DNA from 2 places in the Dryocola baronae genome. Region 1 is predicted to be linked to the other one. Evidence: predicted binding sites of a transcription regulator. Region 1 holds the regulator's gene; the other holds the start of a gene.
What was found. The regulator Fur, encoded in region 1, represses iron uptake genes when iron is present. The targets are predictions, from matches to a motif close to ATAATAATGAGAACNACTATCAA.
Positions count from the first base shown of each region.

Region 2: a site for Fur is predicted at 3,627-3,649, ahead of sufA (Fe-S cluster assembly scaffold SufA). Genes of this name have one in related genera too.

Region 1 is NZ_JBINNY010000001.1:3,448,164-3,453,359, reverse strand. It holds gene chiP (chitoporin ChiP) at 400-1,797, shown strand; gene chiQ (ChiQ/YbfN family lipoprotein) at 1,845-2,171, shown strand; gene fur (ferric iron uptake transcriptional regulator) at 2,256-2,708, opposite strand; gene fldA (flavodoxin FldA) at 3,009-3,539, opposite strand; gene ybfE (LexA regulated protein) at 3,721-4,002, opposite strand; gene ybfF (esterase) at 4,138-4,914, opposite strand; gene seqA (replication initiation negative regulator SeqA) at 5,100-5,196, shown strand, end outside.
Region 2 is NZ_JBINNY010000001.1:2,249,937-2,255,132, reverse strand. It holds gene sufD (Fe-S cluster assembly protein SufD) at 1-985, opposite strand, end outside; gene sufC (Fe-S cluster assembly ATPase SufC) at 960-1,706, opposite strand; gene sufB (Fe-S cluster assembly protein SufB) at 1,723-3,207, opposite strand; gene sufA (Fe-S cluster assembly scaffold SufA) at 3,216-3,584, opposite strand; gene menI (1,4-dihydroxy-2-naphthoyl-CoA hydrolase) at 4,057-4,467, opposite strand; gene ydiJ (D-2-hydroxyglutarate dehydrogenase YdiJ) at 4,464-5,196, opposite strand, start outside.

The sequences.
Region 1 (5,196 bases):
GCTGGTTAAAAGTTTGTGAACATTTTTAAAGCGAATTAATGCCGCATTGTTGCGTTGGTAATAATCCTCCGCTATTGACCACTAAGTTGAAAGGTTCTCATTACCCAGCGTGAGAGCGCTTTCATTTGCGTGATTATGCTCAATATTTTTAATTTAATGGCATAAAACGCTGCTAAAGCAAATTGTTACAAATACTCATAGATTATGTGCACTTCGTCATAATATGGGAATTCTCTCTGATAAAGTCGTTGATAATTCGCGTCGCGAAAAATAGTCTTAAGCACAGCAGTGATGCGGGAAATATTCATGACCGCTATTGGCCGTAAGGCATTTTAATTTTTTTCGCCGTCAGGTGCTTTAACACCGGGTGATTATTTATACGTCAAAGAGGATTTCAATATGCGTACGTTTAGTGGCAAACGTAGTGCGCTGGCGCTTGCAATTGCAGGTGTCACAGCTCTGTCAGGCATTGTTGTTGTTCCACAGGCAGTGGGTGCGGGCTTCATTGATGATTCAACGCTTACCGGCGGTATTTATTACTGGCAGCGTGAGCGCGATCGTAAAGATGTAAACACTAACAAATACGAAACCAACCTTTCCCACTCAACCTGGAACGCCAACTTAGACTTCCAGTCTGGCTATGCGGCCGACATGTTCGGTTTAGATATTGCGGCATTTACCGCGATTGAAATGGCGGAGAACGGCGACAGCGGTCACCCGAACGAAATTGCATTCTCTTCAAAAAACAAAGCCTATGACGAAGATTATTCCGGGGATAAGAGTGGAATTAGTCTTTATAAAGCCGCAGCAAAATTTAAATACGGTCCAGTTTGGGCTCGCGCAGGCTACATTCAGCCGACCGGCCAGACTTTATTAGCTCCGCACTGGAGCTTTATGCCGGGTACCTATCAAGGGGCTGAAGCTGGGGCTAACTTCGATTATGGTGACGCGGGCGCATTAAGTTTCTCCTATATGTGGACTAACGAATATAAATCCCCATGGCACCTCGAAATGGATAAGTTCTATCAGAACGATAAGAACACCAAGGTTGATTACCTGCATTCCGTTGGCGCGAAGTACGACTTTAAAAATGACCTGGTGCTGGAAGCCGCATTCGGTCAGGCGCAGGGCTACATTGACCAGTACTTCACTAAAGCAAGCTACAAGTTTGATATCGCTGGCAGCCCTCTGACCACCAGCTATCAGTTCTACGGTACGCGGGACAAAGTCTCCAACGGCGGCGTGAACGATATTTACGACGGCACCGCGTGGCTGCAGGCGCTGACCCTTGGCTACAAAATCGGCCAGGTCGATCTGCGCTTAGAAGGAACTATGGTTAAGGCGGACGGCCAGCAGGGCTACTTCCTGCAGCGTATGACCCCAACCTACGCCTCCTCCAACGGTCGTCTTGACGTGTGGTGGGATAACCGCTCCGACTTCAACGCCAACGGCGAAAAAGCGGTATTCGCAGGCGCAATGTATGACCTTAGCAACTGGAACCTGGCTGGCTGGGCGGTAGGCGCATCTTACGTTTATGCCTGGGATGCGAAACCAAGCTCTACCCCAACGACCGATGGCTACTACGATGCAGACCGTCGCCTGAAAGAGTCCTCTTACAGTCTTGACGCCCTGTACACCGTGCAGGACGGCCGCGCGAAAGGTACGCTGTTCAAACTGCACTTTACTCAGTACGACAACCATTCCGATATCCCAAGCTGGGGCGGCGGTTACGGCAACATCTTCCAGGATGAGCGCGACGTCAAGTTCATCGTTATCGCACCGTTCACCATCTTCTGATTTGACGCCGGGCGCTACGTTGCCCGGTCTTCTTAAGGATATCGAGCATGAAAAAAGTAATATTGATGGCCGCGATGGCTTTAGGCTTAACGGCATGCGCGCAGCCACAAACGGCACCGGAAGACTCCCAGCTTAAGCAGGATTACAGCGCCTGCATCAACAGTGCTGAAGGAAACCCGGACAAAGTTAAGGGCTGCCAGAATATGCTCAACGAGCTGGCGAAAGACAAGAAGCATCAGGAATTTGCACAGAAAGAGACGGTGCGCACGCTGGACTACCAAAACTGCATCCAGGCAACCCAAACGGGCAACGACCAGGCCGTGAAAGCCAAGTGCGATAAAATCTGGCAGGAGATCCGCAGTAACAACAAGTAAGGTTACTTGGGGCATAAAAAAACCGGTGAGTTAATCACCGGTTTTTTTGTTTGTCTTCCCCCGAAAGGGAAGGCAGTATGCGGATTACTTTTCGCTGATTTCGTGAGCGTTTTCGTCGGTGCGGCAGTCGCCTTCGGCGCAGTGGCCGTAAAGGTACAGACTGTGGTTGGTCAGACGAATACCATGACGGGAGGCGATTTCACGCTGGCGGGCTTCAATTGAGTCATCGCTGAATTCAATAACCTTGCCGCAGTCCAGGCATATCAGGTGATCGTGATGGTGCTGCTGGGTCAGTTCAAAGACTGACTTGCCACCTTCGAAGTTATGACGGGTAACGATACCTGCGTCATCAAACTGGTTCAGTACGCGGTAAACCGTCGCCAGACCAATCTCTTCACCCATATCAATCAGACGCTTGTATAAGTCTTCCGCACTGACATGATGGTTTACCGGTTCCTGTAACACTTCAAGGATTTTTAATCGTGGAAGCGTGACTTTCAGGCCGGCTTTCTTAAGTGCAGTATTGTTGTCAGTCATGCGGAAATTGTCCTGTTGCTTAACGTTTTGCTCGAACTCATTTGAGCGTTAAGTGAATGCGTCTCATTATATACCCAACTCATGTGGGTATAGTACAGCCACGTCTAAATAGAAACTGCAAGTATGAAGCATAACACAGCTAAAAAATCGTGGCGGAGTCGCCGTTTGCTGGCAGGCTAGCAAAGGTGACCTGTGGGATATTGTACAGGGATAGACAAAAAAGTTACAAAATTGTAGCAATTATTTTCATTGATAATACCTATCAATAAGGCGCAAGTGATTTGCTTGCGCCCTAGTGCATCAGGCGCTAATGATGTCAGCCAGATTCAGCTCTTCAGCAACCTGCTTTGTCCATTTCTCAACACGCTCTGCGGTCAGTTCCGGCTGGCGGTCTTCATCGATAGCAAGGCCTACGAAGTGGTCGTCGTCTGCCAAACCTTTGGACGCTTCGAAGTGGTAGCCCGCAGTAGGCCAGTGGCCGACAATCGCCGCGCCGCGTGGTTCGATGATGTCGCGGATGGTGCCGAGCGCATCACAGAAATATTCTGCGTAATCTTCCTGATCGCCGCAGCCAAACAGCGCAACCAGTTTGCCGTTGAAATCCACTTCTTCAAGCGTAGGGAAGAAGTCATCCCAGTCGCACTGCGCTTCGCCGTAGTACCAGGTCGGGATACCGAGCAGCAGAATGTCGAAGCCTTCCAGGTCTTCTTTGCTGCTCTTCGCAATGTCGCGCACTTCAGCCACGTCTTTACCGAGCTGCTTTTGGATCATTTTTGCGATGTTTTCGGTGTTACCGGTGTCGCTGCCGAAGAAAATGCCTACGATTGCCATGAGTAAAATAACCTCTTGAAACTTAATGGTATGGTGGCTGAATGTTGCCCACAGATAGGGCAATCATAGCAGAACAGCTTACAGTGCGGAAACAGCTATCATAGCGTTGTGCACAGACTGCAACATGACGGCGCAATTCGCGCCCACTTTTCACTTAATGTTAGGGATGGAAGGCAGAAGATCAGCTGAGGTGTTGTTTTAGCTGCGCTAGCAACATCTCTTCAATCAGTTCGCTGCGGCTGATGTTTCTGGCTTCAGCAAGATGATTAAGCGCATCTACCGCTTCGTTGTTGAGTTTTAGCTCTACTCGTTTCAGGCCGCGTACTTTATCGCGTTTGAGCTGGTTGCGCTTATTGATGCGCAGCTGCTCGTCACGCGTAAGCGGATTGGTTTTTGGCCGCCCCGGGCGACGCTCGTCCGCGAACAGATCTAATGTAGTACGGTCCGTTTGTTCTTTTGCCATGATTAGAGTACTGACAGGAAATTCGGATGCTGCGAGCAGAGTGCTCAGGTCGCATTTAAGCGCGCCATCATACATCAGCATGTACGGCGCGCCAACGCGTTAGCCACTTCTTGCGGCCAGTCGGTCTGTTTTTAATCAGTTTGCCGAGGAATCATCAATAAAACGATGAATGGCGCGTAAAACGGCTTCAGGTTTCTCGGCGTGAACCCAGTGTCCTGCGCCCGCGACCACGTGAGCACGGGCCTGTGGAAACTGCTCCAATAGCGCATCCCGGTGCGTTTCATCGACATAAGGTGATGCGCCGCCGCGGATAAACAGCGCAGGGTGATCCCAGGCCGGAATAGTTTGCCAGCCGACGATCTTTTCGTATTGCTGCCACAGTACCGGCACGTTGAATTTCCACTCGCCGTCGGCAAAGGACTTTAGCAGGAACTGGATTACGCCTTCTTCCTTTATATGCTCGCGCATCAAAACGGCGGCCTGCTGGCGCGTTTTGGCACCGGCCTCGCTCACGGCGTTAATCGCGGCAAAAATCTCGTCGTGACGGCGCACCTGATAGTCAACGGGCGCGATGTCGATCATCACCAGTTTGTCGATCCGCTGCGGCGCAATGGCCGTTAACGCCATCGCCACCTTGCCGCCCATCGAATGCCCGATGATTATTGCTTTCTCAAAACCATATTCATCAAGCGTTTCCACCACGTCCTGCGCCATTGCTGAATAATTCATCTCGTCGCTGCGCGGTGACAGGCCGTGATTTCGCAGATCGATTTGCAGCAAAGTGTGATCCTGACCGAGATCGCGGGCGAGTACGCCAAGGTTATCAAGGCTGCCAAACAGGCCGTGAATGAGGACGATAGGGGGTTTGCTAGTCGATTGTTGAGCAGTTTGCAGGCGAGCGTTTAATTTCATGGCAAAGTTCTTTTTTTTGATTCGTACGGTTAGGGTATCATGAACATATTCCTGCCGCAGTGCCGCAAACATTCAGTTTAATCTGGCTTTATAAGGCGACACCTGTTTGGCGCTACCCGCTGTTGGGATTTGCTCCTATAATCCCAACGACTTGAATTCAGAATAAGATATCGCACTGGATGAAGATGAAAACGATTGAAGTTGATGACGAGCTGTATCGCTATATTGCAAGCCACACACAGCACATTGGCGAGAGCGCGTCCGATATTTTACGGCGCATGT
Region 2 (5,196 bases), 1.2 Mb from region 1:
TTTTGATCGCGTGCTGCGCGACCTTAATCATGCCGTTAAACACCGCGCGGCCTTTGTCGCGCACGATGGTTTTATGCAGCTGACGGCTGTTGCAGTAGCCCTTGTTGTGCTCAAGCCAGGTGCGGGTATCGCACACTTCGTTGTTCACCGGCAGCGCCAGGCTGTTGATGCGCAGCGTGGTGTTTTCACCGTTAAGCCTCGTGCTGGTGTTATGTCGCAGCACCGCCGCACCCAGCAGGAAGCTGTTGCTCTCAACCGTCGCGTCCTGGCCGACAATCACGTCGTTGTGCGCGAAGTGGTAGCTCTGCGCATTTTCAAAGGCCAGCTTGCAGTGATTCAGCTGGCCGTTGGCAGCCACCTCGGCGGTAAAACGCGCGCCGGTAAAATGCGGCTGTTGGTCAAAGCTCACGTAGTGTTCAATCACCGTTGCGCGCGCGCCCTCGCCAAGCGTCAGGTGGTGGCGGTAATGCGCGGTGTTCATCTCTTCACTCGCGCTGCCCCGACTGAGGTGCATCAGCAGCAGCTGCTTAGCCGGGCTGTGGTTGCGCGCCACGCGGATGTGCGTGACGGTTTCCGCCAGGCTTTCGGTAAGATGCAGGAAAACCTCGCCCTGCACCGCGGCAGGCAGCGACTGGCGCTGTTCGTCCACCGTCACCTCGAAGCCGCTGTTGGTCAGATCGTCACTCAGCGCGGCGTTATAACGCCCGTCGACGAACACCAGACGCCACGCGTCAACGGGTAACGCCAGCTCGTCGCGCTCAATTTCGCTGAGTTCGGCAGGCGTTGGCACCGCAAAACGGTGGTTGAGCAGGCCCTCAAGCGGCGTGTACTTCCAGTTTTCATGCTTGCGCGTTGGCAGGCCCAGGCGCAGCATCTGCTGCATATGCTCTTCGGCCTCTTTGGTACGCCTTCTGCCCTGCGCTTCAAACAGGTGGTGCCACTGCTGCAGGGCGTTGCCGTTACTGCTGTTCGGTAAGCCAGCCATAACCCTGCTCCTCCAGTTGTTTCACCAGGCTGAAATCGCCCGATTTCACGATCCGCCCCTGATACAGCACGTGCACAAAGTCCGGCTTGATGTAGTCGAGAATGCGCTGATAGTGCGTGACGATAACGAACGAGCGGTTGCCATCGCGCAGAGAGTTCACGCCTTCGGCAACGATTTTCAGGGCATCGATGTCCAGACCGGAATCCGTTTCATCAAGGATGCACAGCTCTGGCTCAAGCACCGCCATTTGCAGAATGTCGTTACGCTTTTTCTCCCCGCCGGAGAAGCCAACGTTCACCGAACGGGTCAGCAAATCTTCCGGCATCTTCAGCAGCTTGATTTTCTCTTCCATCAGATCCTGGAAGTCGAAACGGTCAAGCTCCTCAAGGCCGCGATACTCGCGCACCGCGTTCAGCGCGGTTTGCAGGAAGAACTGATTGCTGACGCCGGGGATTTCAACCGGGTACTGGAAGGCCATAAAAATGCCTTCCCCCGCGCGCTCTTCCGGCGAAAGTTCAAGCAGGTCTTTGCCCTTGAAGTGCACTTCGCCGCCGGTTACCTCGTAGTCTTCGCGCCCGGCAAGGGTGGCGGAAAGCGTGCTTTTACCCGAGCCGTTCGGCCCCATAATGGCGTGTACTTCACCCGGTTTTATCTCCAGGCTCAGGCCACGCAGGATTTCTTTATCCTCAACGCTAACCTGTAAATCTTTAATGCTTAACATATTTTTCCCTTAATCCTTAACCGACGCTGTGTTCGAGGCTTATCGCTAATAGTTTTTGTGCTTCCACCGCGAATTCGAGCGGCAGTTCAGAGAACACGTCTTTGCAGAATCCGTTGACGATCATCGATATTGCGTCGTCCTGGGCGATGCCGCGTTGCAGGCAATAAAACAGCTGGTCTTCGCCAATGCGCGAGGTCGTGGCTTCGTGCTCCAGCTGAGCGGTGTTATTGCGACATTCCACATACGGGAAGGTGTGCGCTCCGCTGTCCGGCCCGATTAGCATCGAGTCGCACTGGGTGAAGTTACGGGCGTTGGTCGCCGTCGGCATGATTTTCACAAGCCCGCGATAGCTGTTCTGGCTGTGCCCGGCGGAGATCCCTTTCGAAATAATCGTCGATTTAGTGTTTTTGCCGATGTGGATCATCTTGGTGCCGGTATCGGCCTGCTGATGTCCGGCGGTGAGCGCCACGGAGAAGAATTCGCCGATGGAGTTGTCGCCGCGCAGGATCACGCTCGGGTATTTCCAGGTGATGGCAGAGCCGGTTTCCGACTGCGTCCAGGACATTTTGCTGTTTGCCCCTTCGCACAGGGCGCGCTTGGTCACAAAGTTAAGAATGCCGCCGGTGTTACCGTCGCCGGGGAACCAGTTCTGGACGGTGGAATACTTCACCTCAGCGTCTTTGTGGATGATGACTTCCACCACCGCCGCGTGCAGCTGGTAGCTGTCGCGAACCGGCGCGGAGCAGCCCTCGATGTAGCTTACGTAGCTGCCTTCGTCGGCAATCAAAATGGTGCGCTCAAACTGCCCGGTTTTCTCGGCATTGATGCGGAAATAGGTGGAAAGCTCCATCGGGCAGCGAACGCCCTTCGGAACGTAGATAAAAGTGCCGTCGGAGGCGACAGCAGCGTTGAGCGCGGCAAAGAAGTTATCGTTGCTTGGGACAACCGTGCCGAGGTATTTCTGCACCAGCTCGGGGAATTCGTGGATGGCCTCGCCGAAGGAGCAGAAAATAATGCCCTGCTCGGAGAGTTTTTCCCGATAGGTGGTCGCCACGGATACCGAGTCAAAAATAGCGTCCACGGCAACCTCAGACCCTTCGCGCACGGGTACGCCGAGCTGCTTAAAGGCGTCTTCAACTTCGCCCGTCAGATAAGCGTTGCTGCCCGGCTGCTGCACGGCGCCAGGCTGGGATTCACAGCTGTCGTCGCAGCTGCCGCAGGACGGCGCGGAATAGTAGCTGTAATCCTGATAGTTGAGCTTTTCGTAGTTGGCCTTAAGCCAGTGCGGCTCTTCCATCTCAAGCCAGGCGCGGTAGGCGCTCAGGCGGAATTCCAGCATCCACTCCGGCTCGTTGCGGCGCGCAGAAATTGCCCGCACCACGTCCTCGTTGATGCCGTGCGCCATTTCGTCGGTTTTGAGCTGGGTGAAGAAGCCTTCTTTGTAGTGATGGCCGCCCGCCCAGGTTTGTACATCGTCAGACGTTTCAGTATTACGTGACATAATCCCGCCTACACCCCAAAGCTTTCACCGCAGCCACATTCGTGCTGCGCTTTCGGGTTGTTGAATTTGAAAATCTCGTTTAGTCCTTCGCGCACGTAGTCGACTTCGGTACCGTCGATAAACGGCATGGCCGACAGCGGAACCCACAGCTTCGCCCCGTCCCGCTCAAACAGCAGGTCATCCTTTTGGGGTTCTTTCACCGTATCGAGCACGTAGCCAAAGCCCGCGCATCCGGTTTGCTTAATGCCCAGCCGCACGCCGAGAAACCCCGGCTGTAGGCCAGCAAGCTTGCGAATATGCGCGGCCGCATCAGGGGTTAGCGTCAGTCCCTGCCAGGCGAATTCATTGGGATCGAAGCTACCTGTTTGCACATCCATAGTTCACCTCTTGTAATTTGCCGCCCAAAGGCCGATGCCCCTATGTTAATGATAACTATTATCAATACAACATCCTGATAACAGGGGTATTCACGAAATGCTGCTTTTTTGGACGTCTTTACTAAGGATAGACCCTACAGAAACTCTTGCAGATGGCGAAAAGAGCTATTTAACCCGCTGAAATAAAGAGGATTTAGCTGGCTAATTAAGGCGTGGGCGATAGAAAGTAAAAGATGTATAGAGAATATCTATTTATGTGAGAGGTGGAGGTTAAGTTGGGGGGGAGTCAAGATATCTGTGAGACTGAGATACCCGGGTCGACCCTGGGGTGAGGCCTCCCTGCGGGAACTAACCCCAGGTTTCCCTTAATATCAGGCTTTGTGGCTATAGCTATCGGATGGCGTTAACGCTTATCCGACCTACGAAAAAGCGATCGTAGGGTGGATAGCGAATAGCGCTATCCACCGCTAATTCAAACCACCGCCGTCGTCAGCCGGGAGGTACAGCAAAGCCGTCCCTGATCGTCGCTGATTTCGATTTGCCAGACCTGATGACGGCGGCCAACGTGCACCGCCCGGCAGACGCCGCGCACCACGCCGCTTCTGGCCGAGCGCAGATGGTTGGCGTTCACCTCAAGTCCGACGACGTGCTGCTCGCCTTCGGTACACAGGTAGCCCGCAACCGAGCCAAGCGTTTCTGCCAGCACCACGGACGCGCCGCCGTGCAGCAGGCCAAACGGCTGCACGGTGCGCTTATCTACCGGCATGGTGGCTTCCAGCTCGTCGTCGCCCAGCCGGGTAAAGACGATGCCAAGGTGCTCGACCATGTTTTCCGCGCTCATCGCATTGAGCGCCTCAAGGGTCGTTTCTCGTTTCCAGATCATCCCATAATCTCCAACAGTGCCTGCAGCGGATGGCGCACGCCGTTGCCCTCAACGCGTTTCACCTGGCTACGGCAGGAATAGCCCGTCGCAAGGCAGCGCTGGCGCGGCAGGCGCTGCATCGCCTGATGCCATGACAGCTCGTAGATGCCGAGCGAATTGGCGTGGTTTTTTACTTCGTGCCCGTAGGTGCCCGCCATGCCGCAGCAGCCGACGCTGACGTTTTCGAGCTTCGCCCCAAAGCGCGCAAAAATGGCGGCCCACTGGTTCGGCGCGGTTGGCAGCGCGGTGACCTCCGTACAGTGTCCGAACAGATACCAGGACTCACCGCCGACGGCGGTAGCTTCCCGATTGGCCAGTACGGCGGGCAGCCACTCGTGAACGAGCTGAACGTGGAAATCCCCCCGCGCCTCGCCCAGCGTTTGCTTATATTCATCGCGGTAGCAGAGCACCAAAGCCGGGTCGACGCCCACCATCGGCATGCCCAGCTGCGCGATGCGGTTGAGGAAGTCGGAGGTTTTGCGCGCCGTGCGGGCAAACTTTTGCAGGAAACCCTTAATATGCTGCGCTTTGCCGTTCGGGGAAAACGGCAGCACGACCGGATCGAAGCCCAGCTTCTCCACAAGGCGGACAAAATCGGCCACCACCTGCGCGTCGTAATAGCTGGTGAACGGGTCCTGCACCACCAGCACGGTTTTTGCCCGCTGCTCGGGGCTGTAGCCCTCAAGCTGT